One region of the Pseudomonas multiresinivorans genome, then DNA from elsewhere that is predicted to be linked to it. Evidence: riboswitches for the same ligand, from Rfam matches in the RefSeq annotation. Region 1 holds a riboswitch; each other region holds the start of a gene.
What was found. A riboswitch is a leader RNA that binds a small molecule or an ion and turns the genes downstream of it on or off. The one in region 1 is predicted to bind cobalamin.

Region 1 (3,267 bases):
GGCCAGTTGTTGCGGCGTGAACAGCGCCAGCGGCAGGTCGAGGGCGGCAGCCAGTGCTGTCAGTCCTTCCTCGTCGGCCTTCAACGTGGCGCTAGCCAGCGCGGTAAGGTTCGACTCATCGAGGCCGGCCTCGGCCAGCGTCTGCGCCAGCAAGGCGCGCAGTTCATCGAGCGTGCAGCCGCGGCGGCAACCGAGGCCGGCAACCAGCGTCATCAGCAATCTCCCCAAAACAAAACCCCGCAGACGGCCGGGCCGCCTGCGGGGTCGAGCATAACGCGCAGATCAGGCCGACGGCGCGAAACGGCGGAACAACCAGGCAGCCACCAGGCCCAGGGCCGCCCAGAACACCGCGTTGGTGATCAGCGAGGCGACGATGAACTCGTGGGCGATGCTTTCCGGCGCGAGGCTGGAATGCACTTCCGGCTGCGGCGCGCCGATCACATGCGGCACCACCAGCAGGGCGACACCGATGCCACGCAGCGCCCAATTGCGGCCGAACACCAGCAGCGCAAGGCCGCCAGCGGTGGCAGCGGCGGTGCCGATCCACCAGGTCTGGCGCAGGGTCAGGTCGGCGGCGGCGGTGCCGGGCACCTCCGGCGGCAGGCCAAGGGACGGCGCCAGGGTGAACACGGCGAAACCGGCCAGGCCCCAGAGCAGGCCTTCGGAGGTCTTGCCCGGCTCGCGCAGGGTGAACAGGCCAGCCAGCATCAGGGCGAAGCCCACCGCGACCACCAGGTTGCCGCCAGTGGTAGAGAGGATGCGCTGCCAGCCGTCTTCCGGCTCCCAGGCTTCCGCGTCGTGCTCGTGGGCGGCCACTGCGCCTGCAGCGTGGTCATGGGCGTGCTCGTGGTTTTCTTCGACCAGCGCGGCAGCCGGTTCGGCTTTCTCGTAGGTTTCCGCCTTGAGGATCAGCGGGGACACCCACAGCAGTTGGACCACAGTCAGCACCAGCGCCGCGATCAGACCGGCGAAACCGGCGGTCTGGGCGATACGTTTGATCATTGCAATTCTCCAGGCGAGACGAGGCCCCGAACGCTGCAAACGCGCGGCCAGGAGTGCCTCGAATTCGCTGCGCTTACGCGCAGGCGGTGCACATTAGTGGCAGGGGAAGCCCGCACTGTGACGAGTATCGTGGGCGGCGTTGTGCACCGCATCGATGTGCGAGAAGCCGGCGAAATACACCAGCAGCGCACCGAGCAGGCTGGCGCCGACGGCCAGGCTGATGCGCTTGGAAAGGGGGATGGAAGTGCTCGACGCGTGCGTCAGGGTGCTGCTGGACATGAACGTTCCCTCTGAAGATCAAAGTAAGAGAACGCAGAGGTTGAACGCATTCGAACGCGCCGGAACGGCCGCGCCACGGCCTGCGCCCGCCCACCGCGGGTTTGCCAAAAACAAAGAATTCCAGGCCGGTCTCCGGGCTTGCGATGTCGGCCAGTGGCCAAGCGGGTCAACCTTCCCATGCCGGAGCACAGTGGCTACTGATGACCCTACGATCGCTTACCGTTGCGGGGGCAGCGCCGGACTGGTCCTTGCGGACGCACCGGCTTCCCGTTTCACCTCGCGCGCGTGGCGCGAGACACCTGAAACCGCGCTAGCTGACCACGAAGCCCTGCAAGCGTCAACCGATCCCCGGCGATTGACCGCCCCGCCGTCGCTGCGTAGCCTTCCTCCCTTCGAGGTTCTCCGGCGCTGGCCGGAGCTAAGAGGGAACGTGGAAATCTTCGGATGCGCCACGGCTGCCCCCGCAACTGTGAACAGCCTGTCTCTTCACGCGCCACTGCCGATTCGGGCGGGAAGGCGAAGAGATACCAGAGGGCTGTGAGCCAGGAGACCTGCCTCGAGCAGCATCAAGACAACCGGGCGGGGTGATCCGGTGGCGACCTTCGTTGCGCGGCGAACCCGCGCGCGCGCCCTTCATCCGCCCTCTCGCACCGCATCCTGCTCAAGAGGCGCGCATGAAGACCCTGGCCAAACTCCCTGTCACCATCGTCACCGGCTTCCTTGGCGCCGGGAAGACCACCCTGCTCCGCCACATGCTGGATAACGCCGAAGGTCGCCGCATCGCGGTGATCGTCAACGAGTTCGGCGAGCTGGGCATCGACGGCGAAATCCTCAAGCAGTGCTCCATCGGTTGCAGTGAAGAAGAAGCGGTCGGCCGCGTCTTCGAACTGGCCAACGGTTGCCTGTGCTGCACTGTGCAGGAAGAATTCTTCCCGGTGATGCGCGAGCTGGTGGCACGCCGTGGCGACCTCGACCAGATCCTCATCGAGACCTCCGGCCTGGCCCTGCCCAAGCCGCTGGTGCAGGCCTTCCAGTGGCCGGAAATCCGCAACGCCTGCACCGTTGACGCGGTGATCACCGTGGTCGACAGCCCGGCAGTGGCCGCCGGCACCTTCGCCGCCCATCCCGAGCAGGTGGACGAGCAGCGCAAGCAGGACCCGAACCTGGACCACGAATCGCCGCTGCACGAACTCTTCGAAGACCAGCTGGCCAGCGCCGACCTGGTGGTGCTGAACAAGGCCGACCTGCTGGACGCCGACGCGCTCGCCCGTGTCCGAGCCGAAGTCGCCGAGGAGCTGCCGCCAGCGGTGAAGATCGTAGAAGCCAACTCCGGCCAGCTGCCGCTCTCCGTGCTGCTGGGGCTGAATGCCGAGGCCGAGCTGCACATCGACAGCCGCCCCACGCACCACGACCACGAAGGCCATGAAGACCACGACCACGACGAGTTCGACTCCTTCCACGTCGACCTGCCGGAAGTGGAAGAGCGCGCCCTGCTCGACGCGCTGAACGCGCTGGTCGAGCGCCACGCCGTGCTGCGCATCAAGGGCTTCGTCGCCATTCCCGGCAAGCCCATGCGCCTGCTGGTGCAGGGCGTCGGCAAGCGCTTCGACAAGCACTTCGACCGCGCCTGGCGCAGCGATGAAACCCGTAGCACCCGCCTGGTGGTGATCGGCCAGGAGCTGGACCAGGCCACCATCGCCAACGAGCTGCGTACCGCCCTGGCGTAACACTGCCTTTGTAGGAGCGAGCTTGCTCGCGAACCAACCTCCGCAGCGGGGCATGGTTCGCGAGCAAGCTCGCTCCTACGAAGAGCCACCATCGAGCAAGCCCATGCACCTGCTGCGCACCCAACCCGGCGGCTTCGTCCCCGACGACGGCATCGCCGACCTGGCCCAGACGCCTGCCGATCTGGTGATTCTCTGCAGCGGCGACTCGCACCTGGCGCTGCTCGCCGAGGCCGCGCGCGAGCTGCCGGAGGACTACCCA
Region 2 (3,267 bases), 2.3 Mb from region 1:
GCCATGGCGCGGTTGTCGGCCAGCGCTTGCAGGTGCAGTTCCGGGTAGCCGCCGGGCAGGCAGAGGCTGTCCACCTCCGGCAGCGATTGATCACGCAGCGGCGAGAAGAACACCAGTTCGGCGCCCAGTTCGCGCAACAGATCGAGGTTGGCCTGATAGAGGAAGGCGAAGGCGTAGTCCCGCGCCACGCCAATGCGTACGCCGTCGAGGCGGGAAGACTCGCTACGCGGTTCGGGCGCGGCGAAGCTCACCGGCGCCGGCAACTCGGTGCTGGCGCTGGCGGCCAGGGCATCGGCGGCGGCGTCCAGGCGGGCATCGAGGTCGGCCAGTTCATCGGCCTGCACCAGGCCGAGGTGACGGCTGGGCAACTCGACCTCGGTGTCGCGCGGCAGTGCGCCATACCAGCGAATCCATTCCGGCAGGCTGTCACGCACCAGGTCGCGATGGCGCTGGCTGCCGATGCGGTTGGCGAGCACGCCGGAGAACGGCAGGTCGCTCTGGTAGGTGGCCATGCCGACGGCCATCGCGCCGAAGGTCTGGGCCATGGACTGGCCATTAATCACCGCCATCACCGGCACGTTGAAGCGCCGCGCGAGATCGGCGGCCGAGGGCGAGCCATCGAACAGGCCCATCACGCCTTCGATGAGGATCAGGTCGGCCTCGCTGGCTGCCTCCCAGAGCAAGCGGCGGCTTTCGCCCTCGCCGACCATCCACAGGTCCAGCTGATAGACCGGTGCGCCGCTGGCGCGGGCGAGGATCATCGGGTCGAGAAAGTCCGGGCCACACTTGAACACCCGCACCTTGCGCCCGAGGCGCGTGTGCAGGCGCGCCAGGGCGGCGGTCACGGTGGTCTTGCCCTGCCCGGAAGCGGGAGCGGCGATCAGCAGGGCGGGGCATTGGCGCGAGGTCATCGGGCGCGCTCCGCCACAACGAAGGGCATCAGAACTCCACCCCTTTCTGCGCCTTGATGCCGGCCTTGAAGGCATGTTTCACCAGGCCCATCTCGGTCACGGTGTCGGCAGCTTCGACCATGGCCGGCTGCGCGCCGCGGCCGGTAGCGACCACATGCTGCATCGGCGGGCGGGCGGCAATGTCGGCGAGCACGGTGTCCAGCTCCAGATAGCCGTGCTTGAGGGCGATGTTCACCTCGTCCAGCACCACCAGGCCGACTTGCGGGTCGCTCAGCAGTTGGCGTGCCACATCCCAGGCAGCCTGTGCCTTGGCGATGTCGCGCTGGCGATCCTGGGTTTCCCAGGTAAAGCCTTCGCCCATGACATGGAAGCTGACTTCCTCGGGGAAGCGGCGGAAGAACGCCTCCTCGCCGGTGGTCGCAGCACCCTTGATGAACTGCACCACCCCGACCTTCATGCCGTGGCCCAGCGCGCGGGCGACCATACCGAAGGCCGAGCTGCTCTTGCCCTTGCCGTTGCCACTGTTGACCAGGAACACACCGCGTTCGCCCTGGGCCTGGGCGATCTTCTCGTCGATCACCGACTTCTTGCGCTGCATGCGCGAACGATGGCGTTCGTCCTTTTCAGGGGATTCAGTCATGGGGTTTGCCTCTAGAAAGGGAGCGCGCAGGCGCCAGCTCGCCGGCCGGGCGGCAGCGAGCGGAGAATGGGCTGGACAGGAACGAACCGCCAGCGTGCGTCGGCGCCAGGCGGTAAAAGCCGCTCGGCGCGAAAGCCGTCGGCTTGGGAAACAGGGAATTCACCTGAAGGATTCTCCGCCGCTCTCACCCGCGCGGCACTGACCAGTCGGGGCAGGCGGAGGACATCGAACGCGCGGCGCCAGGGAGCGCCACGACGATCGGCAGCGCCTCCCGCGATGCCATGCGATGCAGCAGGCCGGTCTCCGGGCTTGCGAGTGGAAGCGCCTGGCGTTTCCGAAGGAACCGCGCCTTCCCATGCCAGTGGCACAGTGGCGGATGCGGTTCGAAGCTCGCTTACCGTTGCGGGGGCAGCGCCGGAATGCTCGATTGCTCATCGAATTCACCGGCTTCCCTGTTTCACCCTCGACTTGCGCCGCGGGCACCTGAAGCAGGCGCGCAGCTTAGTGGCTGGCGGGCTGGGGCGTCAATTGAACAGACTGTCGCCGGGGCCCGCCTGCAGAACCGCCAGGGCTCTAAAAAGGGTCACACAAGTCAAGTGGTCAGGCCGCTCAACTTCGCTAGAATGCGAATCATGACGACGACTGCCCAACCCGGCCAGCTTCAGCTCGACACCTCCGCGACCCCGTCCCTGATGCACATCAGCGGCGACTGGACACTCGCGCACTTCGCCACGCTGCAAGCCCAGGTCGCCGCCCAGCGCAGCGCCGAGTCCCCCGCCGAGCTGGACTTCGCTGGCCTTGGCGCGCTGGATACCGCCGGCGCCGCACTGCTCGCCGAGATCATCGGCGGCGCGCGCATGAGCCAGCTCGACCAGATCGCCCGCAACCTTCCGGTCGAGCGCCAGGCGCTGCTGCGCACGGTGGGCAGCGCCATTACCCAGTGCCGGCTGGACGAGAAAGGCCCGGCACCGGGCAACGCGCTGGTCGACGTGCTGGAGCGCATCGGCGTCGCCACCCTGACGTTCAAGGACCACCTGATCGGCGTGCTCGGCTTCATCGGCCTGACACTGCAGACCCTGGTGCGCAACCTGTTCCGGCCGCGTCGCTGGCGACTGACCGCACTGGCCGCGCATATGGAAGAAACCGGCCTGGACGCCGTGCCTATCGTCGCCCTGCTCACCTTCATGGTCGGCGCGGTGGTGGCCTTCCTCGGCGCCACGGTGTTGCAGAAGTTCGGCGCGCAGATCTACACCGTCGACCTGGTGGGCTTCTCCTTCCTCCGTGAGTTCGGCGTGCTGCTCACCGCGATCCTGCTGGCCGGCCGCACCGCCAGCGCCTTCACCGCCCAGATCGGCTCGATGAAGGCCAATCAGGAGATCGACGCCATCCAGGCCCTGGGCCTCGACCCCGTGGAGCTGCTGGTGTTGCCGCGGGTACTGGCGCTGCTGCTGACCCTGCCGATGCTGACGTTCCTGGCGATGATTTCCGGCATCTTCGGCGGCGGCGTGGTCTGCGCGCTGAGCCTGGATATCTCGCCACGCATGTTCCTCTACATGCTGCAGAACGACATCGCCGTGCAGCACTTCCTGGTCGGTATCGTCAAAGCCCCGGTATTTGCCTTCATCATCGCCGTGATCGGCTGCCTGGAAGGCTTCCGCGTCAGCGGCAGCGCGCAGTCGGTGGGCGAGCACACGACTTCCAGCGTGGTCCAGTCGA
Region 3 (3,267 bases), 130 kb from region 1:
TGCGTGCCGGAGAAGTCACCGCGCCATTGCAGCTCATAGGTCTTCGAGGTCTCGGCCTTCAGGTCCGGGTTGCTCGCGCCGGGGTAGTAGAGGTCGCTGAAGGTCGGTGCGCGGAAGCCTTCGCCGTAGCTGGCGATCCAGGTCTGGCTGTCGCCGACCGGCAGGCTGAAGGCGGCGTTCCAGCTGTTCTGGCTGCCGTAGGCCTGGTTGTTGTCGTGGCGGATGCCCAGCTCGGTGCCGAAGTTGTCGCCCTTTAAACTGTGCTGGGCGAAGAAGGCACGGTTGCTGCGCTGGTCCTCGGCGAAGTCGGTGCTGCCGTCGACCTTGTCTTCGTACCAGTCGGCGCCCAGGGCCAGTTGATTGGCCTCGTCCAGTTGCAGTCGGTTGATCCAGCTCGCCGAGTGGCGGGTGGTTTCCAGCGTGCCATTGTTCCAGCTATCGGCGGCGCCCACGGCCTTGTTGCGGTCGAAGCTGCGGCCCAGCTCCAGGCGACTGTTCCACATGTTGGTGATCTGGCCGTCGAGATAGGCGCTGTAGCTGCTGACGCGGAACTCGTCGCGGGGCGAGCCCGGCTCGAAGTTGTAGGCGTCGTCGTATTCGTTCTTGCCGCGCTGGTCGTTGAGGTTCAGGCCGGCCTTCCAATCCTCGCTGAAACGATGGTCCAGGTTCAGGTGCACGGCCTTGTTGCGCTGGGCGTCGTGGTCGTTGTCGGCGCCGACGTTGTCGCTGGTGCGGTCCCAGCCCTGGCTCTCGTCCAGGCTGCTGCCGAGGTTGTAGCGGGTCTGCTCGTTGCCGCCGGACAGGCTCAGGCTGCGCTCGAAGGTGCCGTGGTTGCCGGCGGCCAGGCGCACTTCCGGGTGCAGGCCGGCTTCGCCGCGGCGGGTGAAGATCTGGATGACGCCACCGATGGCGTCGGCGCCGTACAGCGCGGAGCGCGGGCCGCGGGTCACTTCGACGCGCTCGATGCTGTCGATGCTCAGGTAGTCCAGGCGGGCAATGCCGCTGCTGGCCGAGGCGATGCGCTGGCCGTCCACCAGCACCAGGGTCTGCGCGGTGCTGGTGCCGCGCACGGAGTACGAGACTACGCCGCCGGAGCTGCCCATCTGCACGCCGGGCACGCGAGCCAGCAGGGCGGGGACGCTGCGTACCTGCAGGCGTTCGATGTCGGCGCGGGTGAACACGCTGTTGGCCGAGGTGGCTTCGGCGCGCGGCTGGGCCTGGCGCGCGGAGGTGATCACCTGGTCGGAGAGCCGGTAGATGTCGTCGGCGGCGAACGCCAGGCCGGGCAGCAGGCTGGTGGCCAGGGCGAGTCGGGTCAGTTTCATGGAGCGTCCTCAAAAGCGGGCGGATGACTTTCGAGGAGGGCGTGGCAAGGGCGGCAGGCCGCACTTGACGGTGCGGCCCTCCGCAACACCTGTCGGGGCGTGTCGAGGGCGGTCTCCGGGCTGCCGACGTCACATCGCCGCCTTCCCACATTCGTGCAGTGGCTCATGGCGATGCTGCGCTCCCTTGGGGAGTGCGTCGGTTACCGTTGCGGGGGCAGCGCAGGTCTTTCACCTGCTTCCCGTTACCTCGAACGAAAACGGGCGCACCTTAGTCGGTGCGCCCGTCACTGGCAATACTCCCGGGGAGGGATGCGCCGATCGGTCTCAGCGATTGCCGAGGGCTTCCAGGCGCGCCTTCACCGCGGCTTCGATACCGGCGGCGTCCAGACCGCACTCGGCGAGCATCTGCGCAGGCTTGGCATGCTCGACGTAGTAGTCCGGCAGGCCCAGGTGCAGGATCGGCTGCTGGATATTCTCGCGGGCGAGGAATTCGCTGACGGCGGCGCCGGCGCCACCCATCACCGAGTTCTCCTCGATGGTCACCAGCAGGTCGTGGCTGGCGGCCAGTTGGCGCACCAGTTCCTCGTCCAGCGGCTTGACGAAGCGCATGTCGGCGACCGTGGCGTCGAACTGTTCGGCCACTTTCAGTGCCTCGGCCAGTTGCACGCCGAACACCAGGAAGGCGACCTTGCCGGCCTTGCCTTCGCGGCGAACCACGCCCTTGCCGATTTCCACCGGAGCCAGTTCGGCTTCGATGGCGGCGTTCGGGCCGGTGCCGCGCGGGTAGCGCACTGCCGCCGGGCCTTCGAAGTGGTGGCCGGTGGTGAGCAGCTTGCGCAGCTCGTTCTCGTCGCTGGGGGTCATCACCAGCATGCCGGGGATGCAGCGCAGGTAGGAGAGGTCGAAGCTGCCGGCGTGGGTCGGGCCGTCTTCGCCCACCAGGCCGGCGCGGTCGATGGCGAACAGCACGTCGAGGTTCTGCACCGCGACGTCGTGGATCAACTGGTCGTAGCCGCGCTGCAGGAAGGTGGAGTAGATCGCCACCACCGGCTTGGCGCCATCGCAGGCCATGCCGGCCGCCAGGGTCACGGCGTGCTGTTCGGCGATGGCGACGTCGAAGTAACGATCCGGGAACTTGTCGGCGAAGGCCACCAGGTCGGAGCCTTCCTTCATCGCCGGGGTGATGCCGACCAGGCGCGGGTCCTGGGCAGCCATGTCGCACAGCCACTGGCCGAACACGCTGGAGTACTTCGGCCCGCCGGCCTTCTTCGGCACGGCGTGGGCGGGGGCGCCCTCGGGTTCGAGCTTGGTGATGGCGTGGTAGCCGATCGGGTCGATCTCGGCCGGGCCGAAGCCCTTGCCCTTCTTGGTCACCACGTGGAGGAACTGCGGGCCCTTGAGGTCACGCATGTTGCGCAGGGTGGCGATCAGGGTCGGCAGGTCGTGGCCGTCGATAGGGCCGATGTAGTTCCAGCCCAGCTCTTCGAAAAGCGTGCCGGGGACCAGCATGCCCTTGGCGTATTCCTCGGTGCGGCGGGCGATCTCCCAGGCGCCGGGCAGGCGCGAGAGCACCTTCTTGCTGCCTTCGCGCATGCTGCTGTAGGTGCGGCTGGAGAGAATCTTGGCCAGGTAGTTGGACAGGCCGCCGACATTGTTGGAGATCGACATGTCGTTGTCGTTGAGGATCACCAGCATGTCGGCCTTCACTTCCGACGCGTGGTTGAGCGCCTCGAAGGCCATGCCGGCGGTCAGCGCGCCGTCACCGATCACTGCCACCGACTTGCGGTTGGAGCCCTGCATGCGCGCGGCAATGGCCATGCCCAGGGCGGCGCTGATGGAGGTGCTGGAGTGGCCGACGCCGAAGGTGTCGTACTCGCTCTCCGAGCGGCGCGGGAAGGCGGCCAGGCCGTCCTTCTGGCGAAGGCTGCCCATGCGCTCGCGA

Region 2: it holds a riboswitch for cobalamin, as region 1 does, so the genes downstream of both, cobO (cob(I)yrinic acid a,c-diamide adenosyltransferase) here and cobW (cobalamin biosynthesis protein CobW) in region 1, are expected to answer to the same signal.
Region 3: it holds a riboswitch for cobalamin, as region 1 does, so the genes downstream of both, G4G71_RS28480 (TonB-dependent receptor domain-containing protein) here and cobW (cobalamin biosynthesis protein CobW) in region 1, are expected to answer to the same signal.

What each region holds. Positions count from the first base shown of each region.
Region 1 is NZ_CP048833.1:6,374,970-6,378,236, forward strand. It holds gene G4G71_RS29125 (cobalamin biosynthesis protein) at 1-213, opposite strand, end outside; gene G4G71_RS29130 (CbtA family protein) at 283-1,002, opposite strand; gene G4G71_RS29135 (CbtB domain-containing protein) at 1,096-1,281, opposite strand; cobalamin riboswitch at 1,388-1,599, opposite strand; cobalamin riboswitch at 1,660-1,854, shown strand; gene cobW (cobalamin biosynthesis protein CobW) at 1,956-3,008, shown strand; gene cobN (cobaltochelatase subunit CobN) at 3,112-3,267, shown strand, end outside.
Region 2 is NZ_CP048833.1:2,182,771-2,186,037, reverse strand. It holds gene G4G71_RS10050 (cobyrinic acid a,c-diamide synthase CobB) at 1-911, opposite strand, end outside; gene cobO (cob(I)yrinic acid a,c-diamide adenosyltransferase) at 940-1,551, opposite strand; cobalamin riboswitch at 1,829-2,053, opposite strand; gene G4G71_RS10040 (ABC transporter permease) at 2,184-3,267, shown strand, end outside.
Region 3 is NZ_CP048833.1:6,245,253-6,248,519, reverse strand. It holds gene G4G71_RS28480 (TonB-dependent receptor domain-containing protein) at 1-1,325, opposite strand, end outside; cobalamin riboswitch at 1,432-1,608, opposite strand; gene dxs (1-deoxy-D-xylulose-5-phosphate synthase) at 1,650-3,267, opposite strand, start outside.